3 regions of the Pullulanibacillus sp. KACC 23026 genome follow, and region 1 is predicted to be linked to each of the others. Evidence: predicted binding sites of a transcription regulator. Region 1 holds the regulator's gene; each other region holds the start of a gene.
What was found. The regulator LexA, encoded in region 1, represses DNA repair genes until DNA is damaged. The targets are predictions, from matches to a motif close to CGAACATATGTTCG.

Region 1 (5,663 bases):
CCGCAAACCACCTGCTGCTAGACTCAGGAGTTGTCCTTCTGATGCTTTCAAAAGATCATCTGATTTGCTTGCGATTCACCGACTTTCGCGAATCGGCACGAATACCTTCTGCCTATTAATTAGGCAATGGTTTCTGTAAAGGCTACTTTGAGCGAACTTTTGCGGCTAGCCTCCTGTTCAAATCAACCGATTCTGTTCTCGGATATAGACTAAAAAAGACCCATCATGACAGGGTCTCTTTAAGATCATTTACTTAATAGGGGCTCCCCCCATTTGAACAATCCTCAACAAGAGTAAGTCCAAACAAATCGATTCTAGTGCTTACTTCTCCGTTCCTTGGATTGCTTTAATTTGAGCGGTGTGACATCGTCCCCATTAGGATCAACGACTTTGATGGTATGCAAATGATCTTTAAAACCCGAACGGAATGCTTCTAAATAGGCTTGACGCAAATGAGCCTGTTCTTTTTTCTCTGCAGGTGTCAACCCTTCCGACTTTGATTTTCTTGATAGTTCTGATATACGGGCAAGCTTTTCTTTCTCTAGCATTATTACTCTCCTTTAAACAGTAGGCTGCTTCCATAAACTTTATTGCTTCTTAACACACGAAAAATAGCAAGAAGCTTTTAGAAAAAAGCCATGACGTTTGACTCCTAACTACACCGACGGCAGCCATTTAGTTTCAAAAATGAATGACATAAGCTTAACGTATTAAAAAGAGATGTTCAAGTCCTCTGCTTTTAGTGAGGCACCCCTGCACCCGCAATCTGATTTGCAGTGCCACCGGGTTCATTCTGATCGGTTGGAATCAGCAGGGTTTGTCCAGCTTTAATTTGATCACGATTATGTAATTGATTGTTCGTTTCCACCCATGACATAAATTGTGCGGCAGACATTTTCCCTTTATATTTCTCGCTTAATGACCAAAGCGTATCACCACGTTGGACCTTTATTGATGCGGAATGACTGGCATCTGATTGTTTCAAATCGTGCACTGTAAAAGCAATACACGCTACAATTAAACCGATAAAAACTATATATAAGACCGAATAAGAATGTGATTTGGATAGTGATGGTGAGTGTTCCATTTAAAATCCCCCTGCAACGAATGTATGTTCGCTTTATATAATAATAGGAATACACGTTCGTGTCAAGCGTTCTTTTCGAACGAATGTTTGCACCTTATATGGGAGCATGCTATACTTTTAATAGAGAACGAATGTTTGGGGAACGAGGAGCTTAGGAGGGACATGGGATGGAATTATCAAAACGGCAACAAGCGATCGTTGATTTTATTCGAAGCGAAGTAGATAAAAAGGGCTACCCACCATCAGTACGAGAAATTGGAGATGCCGTCGGCTTAGCTTCTAGTTCAACCGTACACGGCCATTTATCGCGATTAGAGAAAAAGGGAATCATTCGGCGCGATCCAACTAAGCCTCGCGCTATTGAATTAATACAGCCCGGGCAAGACTTACCGCGTACACAAGGGGAAGACAGTCTGATGCTGCCGATTGTTGGACGAGTGACAGCTGGTGAGCCGATTACAGCTATTGAAAATGTTGAAGATTACTATCCTGTTCCTGTCAACATGGTAGGTCATGAAGAGGCTTTTATTCTAAATGTGGTTGGGGAAAGTATGATTAATGCCGGCATTCTTGATGGAGATAAGGTGGTCGTGAGGCAGCAGAATACCGCAAATAACGGCGATATTATTGTTGCGATGACCGAAGAGGATGAAGCCACCGTTAAACGTTTTTTCAAAGAAAAAGACCATATTCGTCTTCAACCCGAGAATCCTTTTATGGCACCTATTCTTGTACCAACCTGTACGATTCTAGGAAAAGTAGTCGGTGTTATCCGAGAGATTCATTAAATGTAAGAGGCTGGGACAAAACTAAATTAGCTGACTTAAACTCTGAACACTAAATGTTTATACGTACAGAAGCAAATAGAAGGCGTAGTCAAAATACGGAGACCCCTGCGGGAACAGCACGTGTCCGAAGACCCCGCAAGCAAGCGTTTTTCTTGCTGAGGAGGCTTGGGCCGTGCCCGAGGAAAGCGACGTATTTTGACGAGCGTTTCATAATTGACTTAACTTATAAATGAAAAACCGAACCCATCACGTTAATCTGTGAATAAGTTCGGTTTTTTCTATTCGTAAACTACGCCTGTCCCAGCCTCTTAGTGGTTCAATCATTCCTCTTTAAGTTTTTGTCGGAGTATTAAACGTTCAAGATATTTCTCCTTTATATAAGAGGCACGATCTTTTAAACCCTCTCAATCTCCCTCTCCCAACTTTAGCGTTTCCTCAAAAATCGACATATGAAACTATCTCCACTCATACAAGTGCCTCTGCTGACTACTGACAAACTCATTAGATCTATGGGCCCCCTTTTAGTTGTTAAGTATTTGGTTCTAATAAACCATTAAAATTGGCGCATGCCATGAGGGAATTTTACTATACAAGGGAATAGAAAACGGCATACCTTATCGAAGAAAGGAGAAGGTGTATGTGATTTTACATCGGAATAAGTTTAAATGGATGGGTGGTGAAATAAATGGAGAATCATGAAAAGGATTTACAAAAGGCAATAAAAAAATTACAGAATACTAGAGAGGGCAACAAATTAAACGACACCCGAGAGATCCAAGATGGAATTAGCTATGTAATAAAAGATTCGAAATATCAAAAAACCATTGAAGTCGATCATTCATTTAATAATATTTACATCTCATTTAATAATAATTTCTATTGCTGCAAAGAACCCCCGCCTATTCCCACTATCATGTTGACTTCACAAAAATATTTTTCGAAAGTTTCTAATGGAACAATTTTAGGATCGGACTTAATAATTTCTGTAAATTCGTTTGTAGATGATGATGGAACGCCCATTGAGGCGTTTCCTAAGTTATATCAATACTTCAATTTGTATATAAACGGAGTCATTCAACAAAACGGCGTTGGTTCTGTTGATCCTTTCCAACTCACTATTAAAAACGGCTCCATTCTAGATAAGGATGATCCGATTTCATTGGAATTTGTTATGACTAATACTTTATGAAAGGAGGTGATAACCATGGCAGCTTCGCTTATTCCCCCTAACCTAAAATCATATAAATACTATGCTCCTGCTAGTGCTGGGACTGTTACAGGTTCTGATCTAGTCATTGCAGCCACTGCATTTGTAGATGACAGCGGCGCTTCGATCACTGCCTTCAACACAAGCTTTGCAAATCTTACACTTTTTATTAACGGACAACCGCAAGAAAACGGTGTATCCGCTGTTACATCATCAGACTTAACAATTACTGATGGTGCTACTTTGGATCCAGGCGACCCAATTGTCCTCAATCTCGTCTACAACTTCTAATTATTTTAAAGCGCAAACGCATCCTTAATTAGCCATGATGGCCACTAGAAATTCACCGAGAAAGTTCCAAAAATAGATAAGCCATTTGCTCTGTGATGCCTTGTTTGTAACTTTCCTTACTGTCACCGTCTGAGGATCTCGATAAAGTTAAAAATCGTGTAGGAGGGAGCGACTGGCTCCCTTTCTCTCTCACCATACATACGGATCGGAATTAAATAAGAGCCACTACAAAGTGATTCAGTCTTTCGTTTCCATGGAGGATCATCGCTGATTTCTCTTTATTCCCCTCTAGAAAAAAATGGTAAGTAAAGGGAGCTAGGAGAAAATTTGAATCCTATCCTGGCATTTTTTAGGGTGCTGTTTCGTGGGTGCTCCTGCTTCATTACAAAAAAATAATTTCCACCCACAAAAGAAAATCCCCTTAACACCAATGGTATCAAGGGGTCCTGCTATTAATACAAGCTCATGTACTGCTCGCGCTCCCAAGGATGGACTTGAGTGCGGAACATATCCCACTCAATTTCCTTAGCTTCAACGAAATGGCTAAGGGCGTGAGACCCGAGTGCTTTGGTGATCACTTCGTCAGCTGTCATGACTTCGAGCGCTTCTTTCAAAGTGCTTGGAAGGTCATTAATCCCAGCTGCTTCACGCTCTGCTTTATCCATTACATAGATATTGCGGTCCGTTGGTGCTGGCGGAGTAAGCTTGCGTCTCACACCATCAAGGCCGGCAGCAAGCAAGACCGCCATTGCAAGATATGGATTCGTTGATGGATCCACACTGCGCACTTCAATACGAGTGCTTAAGCCGCGTTTAGCTGGAACACGAATAAGCGGTGAACGGTTGCGTAGTGACCAAGCCACATAACAAGGTGCTTCATATCCAGGGACAAGACGCTTATAAGAGTTAACCGTCGGGTTCGTAACAGCTGTAAACGCTCGAGCATGCTCAAGGATCCCCGCAATAAAGTAGTGGGCGGTTTCACTCAACCCTTTTTCAGTAGATGGATCGTAGAACGCATTGTCATTCCCTTTAAATAAGGACATGTTCGCATGCATACCAGAACCGTTGACACCAAACAATGGTTTTGGCATAAACGTTGCATGAAGACCATGTTGACGCGCAATTGTTTTAACGGCAAGCTTAAAGGTTTGGACATTATCGCAAGTTGCGACAGCATCGGCATATTTGAAGTCAATTTCATGCTGACCAGGTGCTACCTCATGGTGAGAGGCTTCTACTTCAAAGCCCATATCTTCAAGTTCAAGAACGATATCTTTACGGCAGTTTTCACCAAGGTCAGTTGGTGAAAGATCGAAATAACCGCCCTTATCGTTTAATTCAAGAGTCGGTTCACCCTTTTCATCCATTTTGAATAAGAAAAACTCAGGCTCTGGTCCAATGTTAAAAGCAGTGAATCCAAGTGCTTTCATCTCTTCTAATTGGCGTTTCAAAATTTGGCGAGGGTCCCCTTCAAATGGTGTACCATCTGGGTTATAAATATCACAAATTAAACGGGCTACTTTTCCTTTACCACCAGTCCACGGGAATACGACCCATGTATCAAAATCTGGATACAAGTACATATCCGATTCTTCAATTCGTACAAATCCTTCAATAGAAGAGCCATCAAACATACATTCATTAGAAAGTGCTTTTGGCAGTTCGTCTACTGGAATTTCAACGTTTTTAATAATTCCTAATAAATCAGTGAATTGTAAGCGAATAAACTTAACGCCTTCTTCTTCTGCCATACGAAGAATATCGTCTTTTGAAAATTTTCCCATAAGCGTGGCCAGCCTCCTAAATTTTATTTATCTTAACACAGGAGTTCCCTCACATTAATGAAAAAAACGTGAAAGTTCTCCTTGTATTAATGATGTCTTTCCTTGTTTACCTGCAATTAAGAGCTCTTGCTTCAACATTTTCATCAATGCTTCATCCGATAGATCTTTTTCTTCTTGCTTGGGAGGCAGTGTAGAAATGGCAGCTGGCGCCTTATTATCAAAGACATGCTTAATTCCAGCAAGGTTGACGCCTTTTTCAAGAAGTGATTTGATTTCAAGCAAACGATCGACATCATTAAAAGAATACATTCGTCTATTCCCTTCCGTGCGTTGGGGGGAAACGAGATGATTTTCCTCATAGTAGCGAATCTGTCTTGCCGTTAACCCCGTCAATTCTCTCACAATACTCATAGGAAACAAAGCCATGTTTCGACGCAGTTGGTCATCCATTCCCATACCTCCTTCCTAAAATAATAGATATACTTAATTATATTTTACTTTTT
Region 2 (5,663 bases), 850 kb from region 1:
GCAATTCAGATTTAATCACGTTGATTAAACGTTTCTCAGAACCCAAAATAGCTTCGAGCTCAGCAATTTTCTTTTCAAGCTCCTCTGCTTCCGCTTGGAGTGTTTGTATATCGGTATTCGTTAACCGATATAATTGAAGGTTAACTATGGCTTCTGACTGCGGTTCGGTAAACTGAAAAGCTGTCATTAAATTTTGTTTAGCGTCTTTTTTGTCCTTAGACGCACGAATCGTTGCAATCACTTCATCCAAAATCGAGATCGCTTTAATCAATCCATCAACGATATGGCGTCGATCGCGCGCTCTTTGAAGTTCATATTGAGATCTGCGAGTTACAACTTCTTTTTGGTGATCAATGTAGGAGGTAAGGATATCCTTTAACCCCATAAGCTTAGGTGTTTTTTTGGATATAGCCACCATGTTGAAATTGTACGTAATCTGAAGATCTGTGTTCTTATAAAAATACTTTAGGATGCCTTCTGCATCGCCATCTTTTTTTAGTTCGATGACAACGCGAAGACCTGTCCGATCGGTTTCATCACGAACTTCAGCTACTCCCTCGACCTTTCGATCTAAACGAAGCTCCTCCATCTTTTTCACAAGATTGGCTTTGTTGACATCATAAGGGAGTTCAGTAATGACGATTTGCTCGCGACCACCCTTAAGCGGTTCAATTTCTGCTTTTCCTCGCAGTACGACCTTGCCTTTTCCAGTTTGATAGGCTTTCTTTATTCCTTCAAGTCCTTGGAGGATGCCTCCGGTTGGAAAATCTGGCCCCTTTACGAACTGCATCAGATCGCCGAGCGTGCATTCAGGGTGTTCCATCGCATAAATGGTCGCATCAATCACTTCATTTAAATTATGAGAAGGAATATCCGTTGCGTAACCGGCCGAAATTCCGGTGGATCCATTAACAAGGAGATTGGGGAATTTGGCTGGAAATACAATCGGTTCTTCCGTTGAATCATCAAAGTTTGAGACAAAATCAACGGTTTTCTTATCGATATCGCGAAGCAGTTCTGATGCAATGGCAGAAAGACGAGCTTCTGTATAACGCATAGCAGCCGGCGGGTCGCCGTCAAGAGACCCGTTATTACCGTGCATTTCGATTAAGACATTGCGCATCTTCCAGTCTTGGCTCATCCGAACCATTGCTTCGTAAACGGATGAATCCCCGTGCGGATGATAATTACCAATGACATTACCAACCGTCTTGGCTGATTTTCTAAAAGGTTTTTCTTGCGTGTTCCCTTCCTGATGCATCGCAAACAAAATGCGTCGCTGTACTGGTTTTAAGCCATCACGAACATCTGGTAAGGCACGTTCTTGAATGATGTATTTACTATATATCCCGAAGCGATCGCCTATAACGTCTTCTAGCGGGAGGTCTAATAGTTTCTCAGGCTTTCCCATGTATTAAACTCCTTCCGTGACGGATAGGTTTTCATTTTCAAGAATATTGGTTTCTTCATCCAATCCAAAGGCCACATGTGATTCGATCCATTTGCGTCGGGGCTCAACCTTATCCCCCATCAATACAGAAACTCGGCGTTCAGCACGAGCGAGGTCATCTATTTTGACGCGAATAAGCGTTCGCGTTTGCGGGTCCATCGTGGTTTCCCATAATTGATCAGCATTCATCTCACCAAGCCCTTTATAACGCTGAATGATATAACCTTTTCCGATTTTTTGAACAGCTTCTCTAAGACCTTTTTCATCCCATGCATATTCAATCACTTCTTTTTTTCCAGTCCCTTTGCTAACTTTGTACAAAGGCGGAAGGGCGATAAAGACTTTCCCTGCTTCCACAAGCGGTCTCATATAGCGATAGAAAAACGTCAGAAGCAATACTTGAATATGAGCTCCGTCGTTATCAGCATCCGTCATGATGACTATTTTATCGTAATTGCAATCCTCAAGCGTAAAATCATTCCCCACACCTGCACCGATCGCGTGAATAATTGTATTTATTTCTTCATTTTTAAAGATATCCTGAAGTTTGGCTTTTTCCGTATTAATGACCTTGCCTCGCAGCGGAAGTACGGCTTGAAAAGTGCGGTCGCGTCCTTGTTTAGCAGAACCTCCTGCTGAGTCACCCTCGACTAAATAAAGCTCATTCTTGTCGCGATTCTTTGAAGAAGCAGGCGTTAGCTTCCCGCTTAAGATGGTATCACGGCGCTTGCTTTTCTTGCCGTTGCGCGCTTCATCCCGAGCTTTTCGTGCGGCTTCCCGAGCTTGAAACGCTTTGATCGCCTTACGAATCAGCATTTCGCTTATTTTGGGATTCTCATTTAAGAAATAAGTTAATTGTTCGGATACAACCGCATCAACGGCTGAGCGTGCTTCACTTGTTCCTAACTTGCCTTTTGTTTGACCTTCAAATTGTAAAATGGACTCCGGAACTCGAACCGAGACGATGCCGGTAAAGCCTTCACGTATATCTGAGCCTTCTAGATTTTTATCTTTATCTTTTAATAGACCTGCTTTACGAGCATAGTCATTAAAAGCACGTGTGACAGCTGTCTTAAAACCGGATTCATGAGTACCCCCATCTTTTGTCCGAACATTATTAACAAAGGATAATATATTCTCAGAATAAGCATCGTTAAATTGAAAAGCCACTTCAATTTCAATGTCGTTTTGCTCGCCTTCAAAAGAAGCGACGGGATGAAGGATATCCTTATCCTCGTTCAAATACTCAATGAACGCCTTAATTCCCGTTTCATAATGGTAGGTTTCTTCTTCCCCATTTCGTTGATCAACCAATCGAATGGACATTCCTTTTAACAGGAAGGCCGCTTCTCTTAACCGCTCACTTAATACCTCAAAGTTATAAGTCGTTGTGCTAAATATAGTGGGGTCCGGCTTAAAATGAATCTCGGTACCAGTTTGCCGGGTTGTCCCAATTTTCTCAAGTGTCGTGACTGGCTTTCCACCATTCTCAAAGCGCTGACGAAAAATGGATCCGTCTCGCTTAATTGTGACAACCAGCCATTCGGAAAGAGCATTAACAACTGAAGCGCCGACACCATGTAATCCGCCAGATGTTTTATAGCCGCCCTCGCTGTTAAATTTTCCTCCTGCATGAAGAACCGTTAAGATGACCTCGGGAGTCGGTTTGCCTGTCCGGTGCATTCCCGTCGGCATCCCCCGCCCTTGATCCAAAACGCTAATGCTATTGTCTTTATGAATCGTGACGGTTATGGATTCACCAAAACCGGCAAGCGCCTCATCGACTGCATTATCGACAATTTCGTAAACCAAATGATGCAAACCTCTCGCATCTGTAGATCCTATATACATACCAGGACGTTTACGAACGGCCTCTAGTCCTTCAAGAACTTGAATTGTATCATCCGAATAAACATTTGTATTTGCCAAGTCATTAACTCCTTTCAAAAAGCAGGCCTTGCTATATAAAACGTTCGTTTTTAAACGGTTTGGTCTAACTGTTGAACTTTCCAACGTTTTAATGTCTGTCTATTAGCATAGCATGTGTGAGGAAACTTGGGTAGTCATTTTCAAAAAAAGGGATCATTTGTTCGTTTTTCATTGACTTGGAAATTTGGGTAAAAAAGGGATGATCACAATCCAAGATCATCCCATTCTTCAAACAATCAATTATACACCTAAAAGGCGTCTATGTTCCACCATGATACAGCGGTCCATGATAGGAGTTATGTTATGTTCCTTGAGAAGGTGATAGGCAGTTTCACTGGAAAGACCGAGTTGTGCCCAAAAAACAGGTGCGCCAATGTCTATCGTTTCCTCAGCTACTTCTGTTAGAAATTCAGACCGCCTAAAAACATTCACAATATCAATCGATTCCGTAATATCTGCTAAACGCTTCACCGCTTTTATACCGAATACTTGTTCTACTTGGGGATTAACAGGGATAATCTCATAGCCTTTTTGCAACAAATAGTGAGCAATTTGATAGGACGTTCTGCTAGGTTTGTCAGAAAGGCCAACAACAGCAATACGTTTAGTTTTTTGCAAAATCGTTTTCATCTCTTGATCTTCCGGCAGCTTGATCATAGAAAATCGCCCCTTCTGATATCTGTCATGTTCGATCCGAACACGATTTACATTAATTGTTCCTACTTCTTCTTTATTTTATAACGGTTGCCAAGACAGAGAGCAGCCGTTCTCCAATTTTCACCAAATAATGGATTAGAGGTTATAAAGAGACCGATATTTATCGGTTAGATAACGAATTAAAGGCTCTGCCTGAAGTGAGTGACCCGTTACATCCTGGATAATTTCAATTGGTTTTTTAAGCGCTCCATACTGATGTATGTTCTGATTAAGCCATTGTCTGATAGGTGTAATCTGGCCCTCAGCCAAAAGGGCATCATAATTAGGCAGATCGTTCAACATAGCCTGTTGGAATTGGGCCGCATAGATATAGCCGAGTGCATAGGACGGGAAATAGCCAAAAGAACCACCTGACCAATGGATATCCTGAAGCACACCTTCACGGTCATTTGAAGGCTCAAGACCAAGATAGGCTTTATATTTTTCATTCCAAATTCCAGGAAGATCTTTAACCTTGAAGTCGCCGTTAAACAGGCCTTTTTCTATCTCGTATCGCACCATTATGTGTAGCGGGTAGGTAAGCTCATCAGCTTCAATTCGAATGAGAGAGGGCCCTGCCACATTAACCGCTCGATAAAAATCATCAACGTTCACCTGATCAAACTTGCCCTTCGCATATTTTTGAAATTGCGGATAATAATGATTCCACAAAGCACGGTTTTGACCAATGAATTTCTCGAAAAAGAGCGATTGTGATTCATGAATCCCCATAGAGGTCCCTGTACACAGGCCTGTTCCAATAAGATCTTTTGATAGATTTTGTTCATAAATCCCATGGCCGCCTTCATGTAAGGTTCCAAAGAGGGCAACCCTGAAATCATTTTCACGATAATGAGTGGTCACACGGACATCTCCCGGATTTAATCCAGTTGCAAAAGGATGTTCCGTGACGTCAAGGCGCCCCGCTTCCAAGTCATAGCCAATTTCTTTGAGCATATAAAGGCCAAATGCATGCTGGTCCTCTTTAGGGAAATGTTGAAAGAGAAAGTCAGTTTGAGGCTGTCCAGCTTCTGAAATCGCTTGTACAAGTGGGACGATTGCTTCACGAACCTGGTTAAACACCCGATCAATGGTCTTGACGGTAACGCCCGGTTCATATTGATCAAGTAAAACATCATATTTGGTTTCTTTTGTCCCCCAATAACCAATAAAACGTTGGTTGTAATCCACAAGTTTTTCTAAGTAAGGCTGAAGGCGTGAAAAATCAGCCGCTTGTTTAGCCTCTTCCCACACATTTTCGGCGTTTGATTGGAGGACAACATATTCATGGAATTCTTTAGGAGGGATTTTCATGTTTTGATCGTACTTCTTTTTCGCTTCTTCAATGGAACGCTTCGTTACAGGACTTAATCCATTTTGAACAGATGGGTCTGTTAGGGCATCTATATAGCTTTTCATTTCATCTGAAGTGGATAGATTATAAATTTCTTGTGAAAGGGTTCCAATGACTTCAGAACGTTGGGCAATCCCTTTTTTGGGTGCTCCTGTTCGAAGATCCCAGCCGAGAACACCTAATGCCTCTTTATAATTCTCCATTTTCTTAACGAGCGAATAATAATTTTTCTCA
Region 3 (5,663 bases), 1.5 Mb from region 1:
CGACAAAGAAAAAATTACAAACGGTCATCCATGATTTTGTTGGGTGGGATACCTACACGGAGAGCAAAGGATATATGCTCGAATCCCATACCTCTTTTGCGGAAGTTGATCCCACCGACTACGATGGGCTGATCATTCCGGGAGGACGCGCTCCTGAGTACATTCGCCTAGATTCGAATCTGCAAAACATTGTCGCTCATTTTTTTGAGGCAGAGAAGCCCGTTGGAGCCATTTGTCATGCTGTTCTAGTTCTCGCTGCTTTAAAAAATAAGGCTTATTTTGAAGGAACAACCATGACGGCTTATACAGCCTGCCGTCCGGATGTTGAAGGACTGGGAGCTACTTATGCTGAAGACACCCTGCATGTGGAAGCCAATCTCGTTTCTGGTCATGCGTGGCCCGATCTTCCCGGTTTTATGAGAGAATTTCTCAAGCTGCTGGAGAGTTCGAAGTGAGAGCAGGGTTACTTCACCCACATCTTGAAACAGGCTGATTTTCAGTACGCGTCCATTTTTTGGGCAAGATTAACTAGTTAATCTAAGTTCAATATTGTTCACAAAATCTCTTTTATCACATATTGCCATAAAATTGGGGCTTATCGCACAAAAAGGCGAAAAGCCTTATTTTTATTGAACTTTTTAATAAAAATAGGTGCCTGTTTGGAATGTGACCCCTTGCAATCTGAATAAATAAGAGTTAAAATGTGAACAAATAGTGAATAGAATGTGACGAAAAGTTGAAAACTAATTCTTGTAATCTTGACAAATAAAGCCAGAGGTGATTTTCATGATGAGGGTAATCAATTACTTAAGTAGTGTAGAAGCGGGTCTCGGTATTTTGATGGCCATTGTTCTTCCTCATACGATTGGTTATGTATTCGGCGGCGGTCTCATCCTCGGTGCTGTATTTACCTTCTTTATCGGTTTGGGGCTCAACATGATGGCTACCTTTAATGATCGCCAAAAAGGCCATGACACAACCGCACAAATTCAACAGCCCGTTGAAAGCATTAACAAAGGAATCTGAAAACGAAGCCAGCGATCCACCCACATGGACCGTTGGTTTTTTTGTGGCTTAAGAAATGAGAGGCTAGCGGCATGCCCACCATTTTGGCTTGCGCAGCGCCCAATTTCGTGTGAAAGTGCAGTTTGCCCACCATTTTCGCTCCGCACTTGCCTCAATTTAGTGTATTGGAGCCTCCATCCCACGCTTGGGGCCCGCTCACGCAACACCTCGATTTGGTGTGTGGAGGCTCCGAACGCACATAAAGGGCTCCTGAAATCAGGAGCCCTTTTAATAAATGGTTTCACAAGGAGGGGATTGGGGGTGCTAATTTTATAGGATAAACCGTGCAAGGTTGTTGTGTTCTTGCTCAGGATCTGAAGCATCTTGGTCCTGCCGGTGGATGTTTCAACGTGTTTGGCTGATTAGGGTGAACCCGAGGCGTGCCCCCAAAGGATTATGCCTCGGGCAGCGGGTTAGTAAGTTTGACACCGTAGAAAAAGCCCTGTCCTCTTTTCATTCTATTAGAGTGTGGCTGGCCAAGTCTAAGACACTTTGATTGTTCGGCCAAAAGGGACTTTGGGAACATAGGTGTCCGGGACAAGCCAGACTACTTGATAGCCGACTTCTAAGTTCTCATAAAAGTAGCCGGTAACGTCCGTGATATAAAAGAGGACATCGATTTGCTCTTTTTCCGCCCACTCGAGCACATCTGTATAGGACGATTTCCCGTGTGTATACCACTTGAGCGTCGCTTCGTTAATAGGGGAGACGTCTCTTAATTTATAATCGGCCTGGACGAGGAGGGTGTCCGGCTTCACTTCCTTAAATAACTGGATGATATTTTGAATAAGCGAGGTTTTCGTTTCGTTCGTTGACGTATCAATGGCAAGCGCCACTTTTTTCTCTTGATTTTCCTTGATTTTGGTTAAAACTGCATGATGCCACTTCATCGGATGTCCCCTCTCCTGTTGGATGAAAAGCGCCTTGTTAGTATATAACCAGCAAAGTAAACTATTCAGAATAAAGCTTGGAATAACGGGGAGCCATCAGGATGGTCCTTGACTTTTTACGGTTGAAGTGACAGCTCTAAAATAGAGTGAAGCTCAATCCATTTAGGTTCGCCATCTTCTGTCATAAATTTCAATTGCTTTTGTCTAGAATTTAAAGCCAAAATGCGTCCATACCAGACCTCGTTCTGATAGGGGTTAAAAAGGGTTAAGGCAATATTGGACTGAGTATCAAAGGCTTGCAGCAGAGCCCGGTCCAATTGTTCCCGTTCTTGTTCATCTAAAACGGGAAGGCTATTTTTTCTCAAGTCACGGCGGTGCTCTAAAAATTGTTCCCTGTGTTCGGGGAGCATCATTCGGCTGGACTCCCACATTAGATTAGATCCGGGTGTCAGTTTGTTTCGTTTCATCCTCATTTCTCTCCTAAATCCTAATCTTTTGGCTTTCTCCTAAAATCTAATGGTTCTATTTATAATGTCCGCCAATTTTTTTGGAGCGTTCAAAGGCCTGACCCGCTGCAAGCAGAGAGGCTGCGCGGACTAAAGTGGCACTGCCGTATTTGGCGTTGATTATATCCATGGCCTTTCCCAGCTTTTCTTTTTTTATAGGGGAGTCAAACAGCCGGAGTTGGTATTGATCGGCCGGCTGGAGGTCGGACAGCGTCACACCTAAGCTTCGAACGGGCAGACCGTCCCAATGACGTTTAAAAAGATCAAGTGCCGGTTTGTAAATATCGGTCCCAAAGTTGGTTGGAAAGGGCAGTTTCATTTGCCGATAAAAGCCTGTTGGATGATCGAAGTCAATGCCTCTTACGCCAACAGAAAGGGTGTACCCCTGGTAATTTTTTGCTCGGCAGCGACGGGCGACCTCTTCAGACAGTTCAAGTAAGACAACATGAATCTCTTCAAGTGTTTTATAGTCTCGGGGCAGGGTCATATGATGGCCAATTGCTTTTTGGGTATCATGAGTTTGGACGGTTACTCGTGAATGATCAATACCGTTCGCGGTCAGCCAAAGGACCTCTCCATTAATCCCCCAACGCTTTTTTAGCCGCTCCAATGGGAATTCCGCCAAATGACCAATCGTCCGTATCCCCATTCGCCGGAGATGCTCGGTCATCCGCGAACCCACCCCAAACATTTTATGAATCGGCAGCCTCCATAAGGTTTCCTTTAAATTCGTTTGATCTAATTGAAAAATACCCGTTGCATTTTTCTTAGCAAAGTTATCGCATGCCATTTTAGCCAAAATTTTGTTAGGTCCGATTCCCACCCGGCTATAGACATGCGTCTCCTTCAAAATGGCGTTTTGAATTTTGTGAGCGATTTCCCGTGGAGGGCCAAAAAGTTTTTGGCTTCCCGTTACGTCTAAAAATTGCTCATCAATGGAATAAGGTTCTACCAAATCTGTGAATCGTTCAAAAATCTTAGTGATTTCGAGTGACATTTCGATATACCGTTGCATGCGCGGTCGAACAATGACGGCTTGAGGGCATTTAGCTTGGGCCTGCCATAAGGCCTCAGCTGTTTTGACCCCGTATTTCTTTGCCAGTGGGCACGCCGCAAGGATGATGCCGCTTCGCCTTTCAGGATCTCCTGATACAATGACGGGTCGGTCGCGAATTTCTGGATGATCGGCCTTTTCAACGGAGGCATAAAAGGACTGCATATCAATAAGAAAAACGATACGCTCTTGCACCCCTACCACCCTTTCTTACGATAAGCGAACGTATGTTTCTTTTTTATTATATGCGAAAATATGTTCGTTATTCAATGGAAAAAGATGTTTATTAGAAAATAGTGGGGGCAACTTCTTCAAGTCGCCATTTTTTTCAGTAGAGGTTGGCCTTTAGAAGGTCATTTTTCATAAAAAGTAAGGTTTATGTTCATCCTTAAAATAGACATCATGTAAAGAATTGGATGATTAAAATGAGTTGGATGAAGACCTTATTAGGCTTAGGCAAGGGCTCTAAAAAACAACAGGATCTGCAATCGGTAGAGAAAAGAACGCCTTATAAGGGAAATCTGGATGAGGCGATTGCGTATATAAAAAAAATACTAAAAGATAATGATGATTTGGAAGATCGTCCGCTTAGGCTCGCGGGAAAACGGGCCAGTATGATTTTTATTCAAACGATCGTTGAGAAACAGCAGTTGATGTACATCATTCAAAAATTGCAAAACTTTCATCAGGCTAATGCGGGCATTCCTTTTACCAGAGAGCTTGTGACGGAACATGTGAATTCGGTCAGCGCCAAGGAATGCGATACGTTGGAAGAGGCTATCACGAATATTCTTGCTGGCCTTACCGTTCTTTTTATTGAGGGTGAAGACAAAATTGTTGTCTTAAACACTATTTCAATTCCGAAGCGGACACCGGAGAAGCCAGACATTGAAACCTCCACACGGGGAACGCAAATCGGATTGGTCGAAAATGGTGAAGATAATATCGCGTTAATCCGAAGCCGGATTAAAGACCCCTCTCTTAAAGTGAAAAAATTTACGGTGGGGAAGCGAAGTTGCACGTCTGTTTATCTTTGTTATATGGATAGTGTTGCTAATCCGGTAGCGGTAGAAACGGCGAAACAGCGGATTCAAGCGATTGATGTGGATATGGTCAACCAATCAAGCGATGTGGAAATGCGGATAAAGGATATGCATTATACACCGTTTCCGTTAACCCGACCGACTTCACGGGTTGATAACATCTCAAAAGAAATTGGCCAAGGTAAGTTTGCTATTGTGGTAGACGGAGATCCGACAGCGGTGCTTGCCCCCGCTACTTTACAGGATTTTTATCAAACGATGGAAGACTATGGCCGAACCTTTTGGGAGGCTTCCTTTATCCGTTGGCTGCGTGTTATTTCATTTATCATTGCGCTTTTGCTTCCAAGTCTGTATGTGGCTTTAACCGAGTACAATCCTGAGTTCTTGCCACTGACGTTAAGCTTGCGCATTGCAGAGTCCCGGGCAGGGGTTCCGTTTCCGGCCGTAATTGAGGTTTTCATGATGGAGCTTATTATTGAAATCCTACGCGAGGCAACGCTCCGAATGCCTAGTCAAATGGGTCAAACCATTGGCATTGTTGGCGGTTTAGTTATCGGTCAAGCCACTGTTGCTGCTGGACTTGTCAGCAATATTCTCATTGTCATTATAGCTTCTACCGCCGTTGCGAGTTTCGTGCCGCCAAGCTACGAAATCGCTCAAACATGGCGTCTATGTAAATATTTTGTTTTTTTATGTACCTGTTTGTTAGGGTTTTACGGGATGCTTCTTTCTAATATTGTCCTTCTCTACCATGTGGCTTCCCTGAAATCTTTCGGGGTCGATTATCTGGCACCGCTTGGAGGACGTTATTTTAAGGATTGGAGCGATACGTTTATCCGCCTGCCGCTTTGGAGATTGACGGGGCGATCTGATAGTAATCATCCGAAGCAAGATAAACGAGCTGATACTTACAAGGATCCCCTTCCTCATCCTGAACTGAATAAGCCAGAGGAGGAGTGGAATGACTAAGCGAAAACTTGTTTTACAATTATGTACTTGTATTTTGTTAGTTCTGGTCTTATCAGGGTGTTGGGATTATCGCCGCTTGGATCAAACAGCAACTGTTATTGGCTTTGCCATTGATCCGGATGATGGTCATTCGTTT

Region 2: parE (DNA topoisomerase IV subunit B) is a predicted target of LexA. The motif match lies at 3,530-3,543, and genes of this name have one in related genera.
Region 3: dinB (DNA polymerase IV) is a predicted target of LexA. The motif match lies at 3,764-3,777, and genes of this name have one in related genera.

What each region holds. Positions count from the first base shown of each region.
Region 1 covers NZ_CP119107.1:3,303,716-3,309,378, forward strand. Annotated here, with positions in the region: gene PU629_RS15385 (DUF896 domain-containing protein) at 315-548, opposite strand; gene yneA (cell division suppressor protein YneA) at 740-1,087, opposite strand; gene lexA (transcriptional repressor LexA) at 1,255-1,875, shown strand; gene PU629_RS15400 (DUF4183 domain-containing protein) at 2,561-3,064, shown strand; gene PU629_RS15405 (DUF4183 domain-containing protein) at 3,080-3,373, shown strand; gene glnA (type I glutamate--ammonia ligase) at 3,826-5,160, opposite strand; gene PU629_RS15415 (MerR family transcriptional regulator) at 5,215-5,610, opposite strand.
Region 2 covers NZ_CP119107.1:2,452,768-2,458,430, reverse strand. Annotated here, with positions in the region: gene parC (DNA topoisomerase IV subunit A) at 1-1,411, opposite strand, end outside; gene parE (DNA topoisomerase IV subunit B) at 1,415-3,379, opposite strand; gene PU629_RS11415 (CoA-binding protein) at 3,620-4,036, opposite strand; gene PU629_RS11410 (carboxypeptidase M32) at 4,172-5,663, opposite strand, start outside.
Region 3 covers NZ_CP119107.1:1,800,441-1,806,103, forward strand. Annotated here, with positions in the region: gene PU629_RS08390 (DJ-1/PfpI family protein) at 1-455, shown strand, start outside; gene PU629_RS08395 (hypothetical protein) at 790-1,026, shown strand; gene PU629_RS08400 (VWA-like domain-containing protein) at 1,548-1,955, opposite strand; gene PU629_RS08405 (YolD-like family protein) at 2,072-2,422, opposite strand; gene dinB (DNA polymerase IV) at 2,478-3,710, opposite strand; gene PU629_RS08415 (spore germination protein) at 3,941-5,527, shown strand; gene PU629_RS08420 (Ger(x)C family spore germination protein) at 5,520-5,663, shown strand, end outside.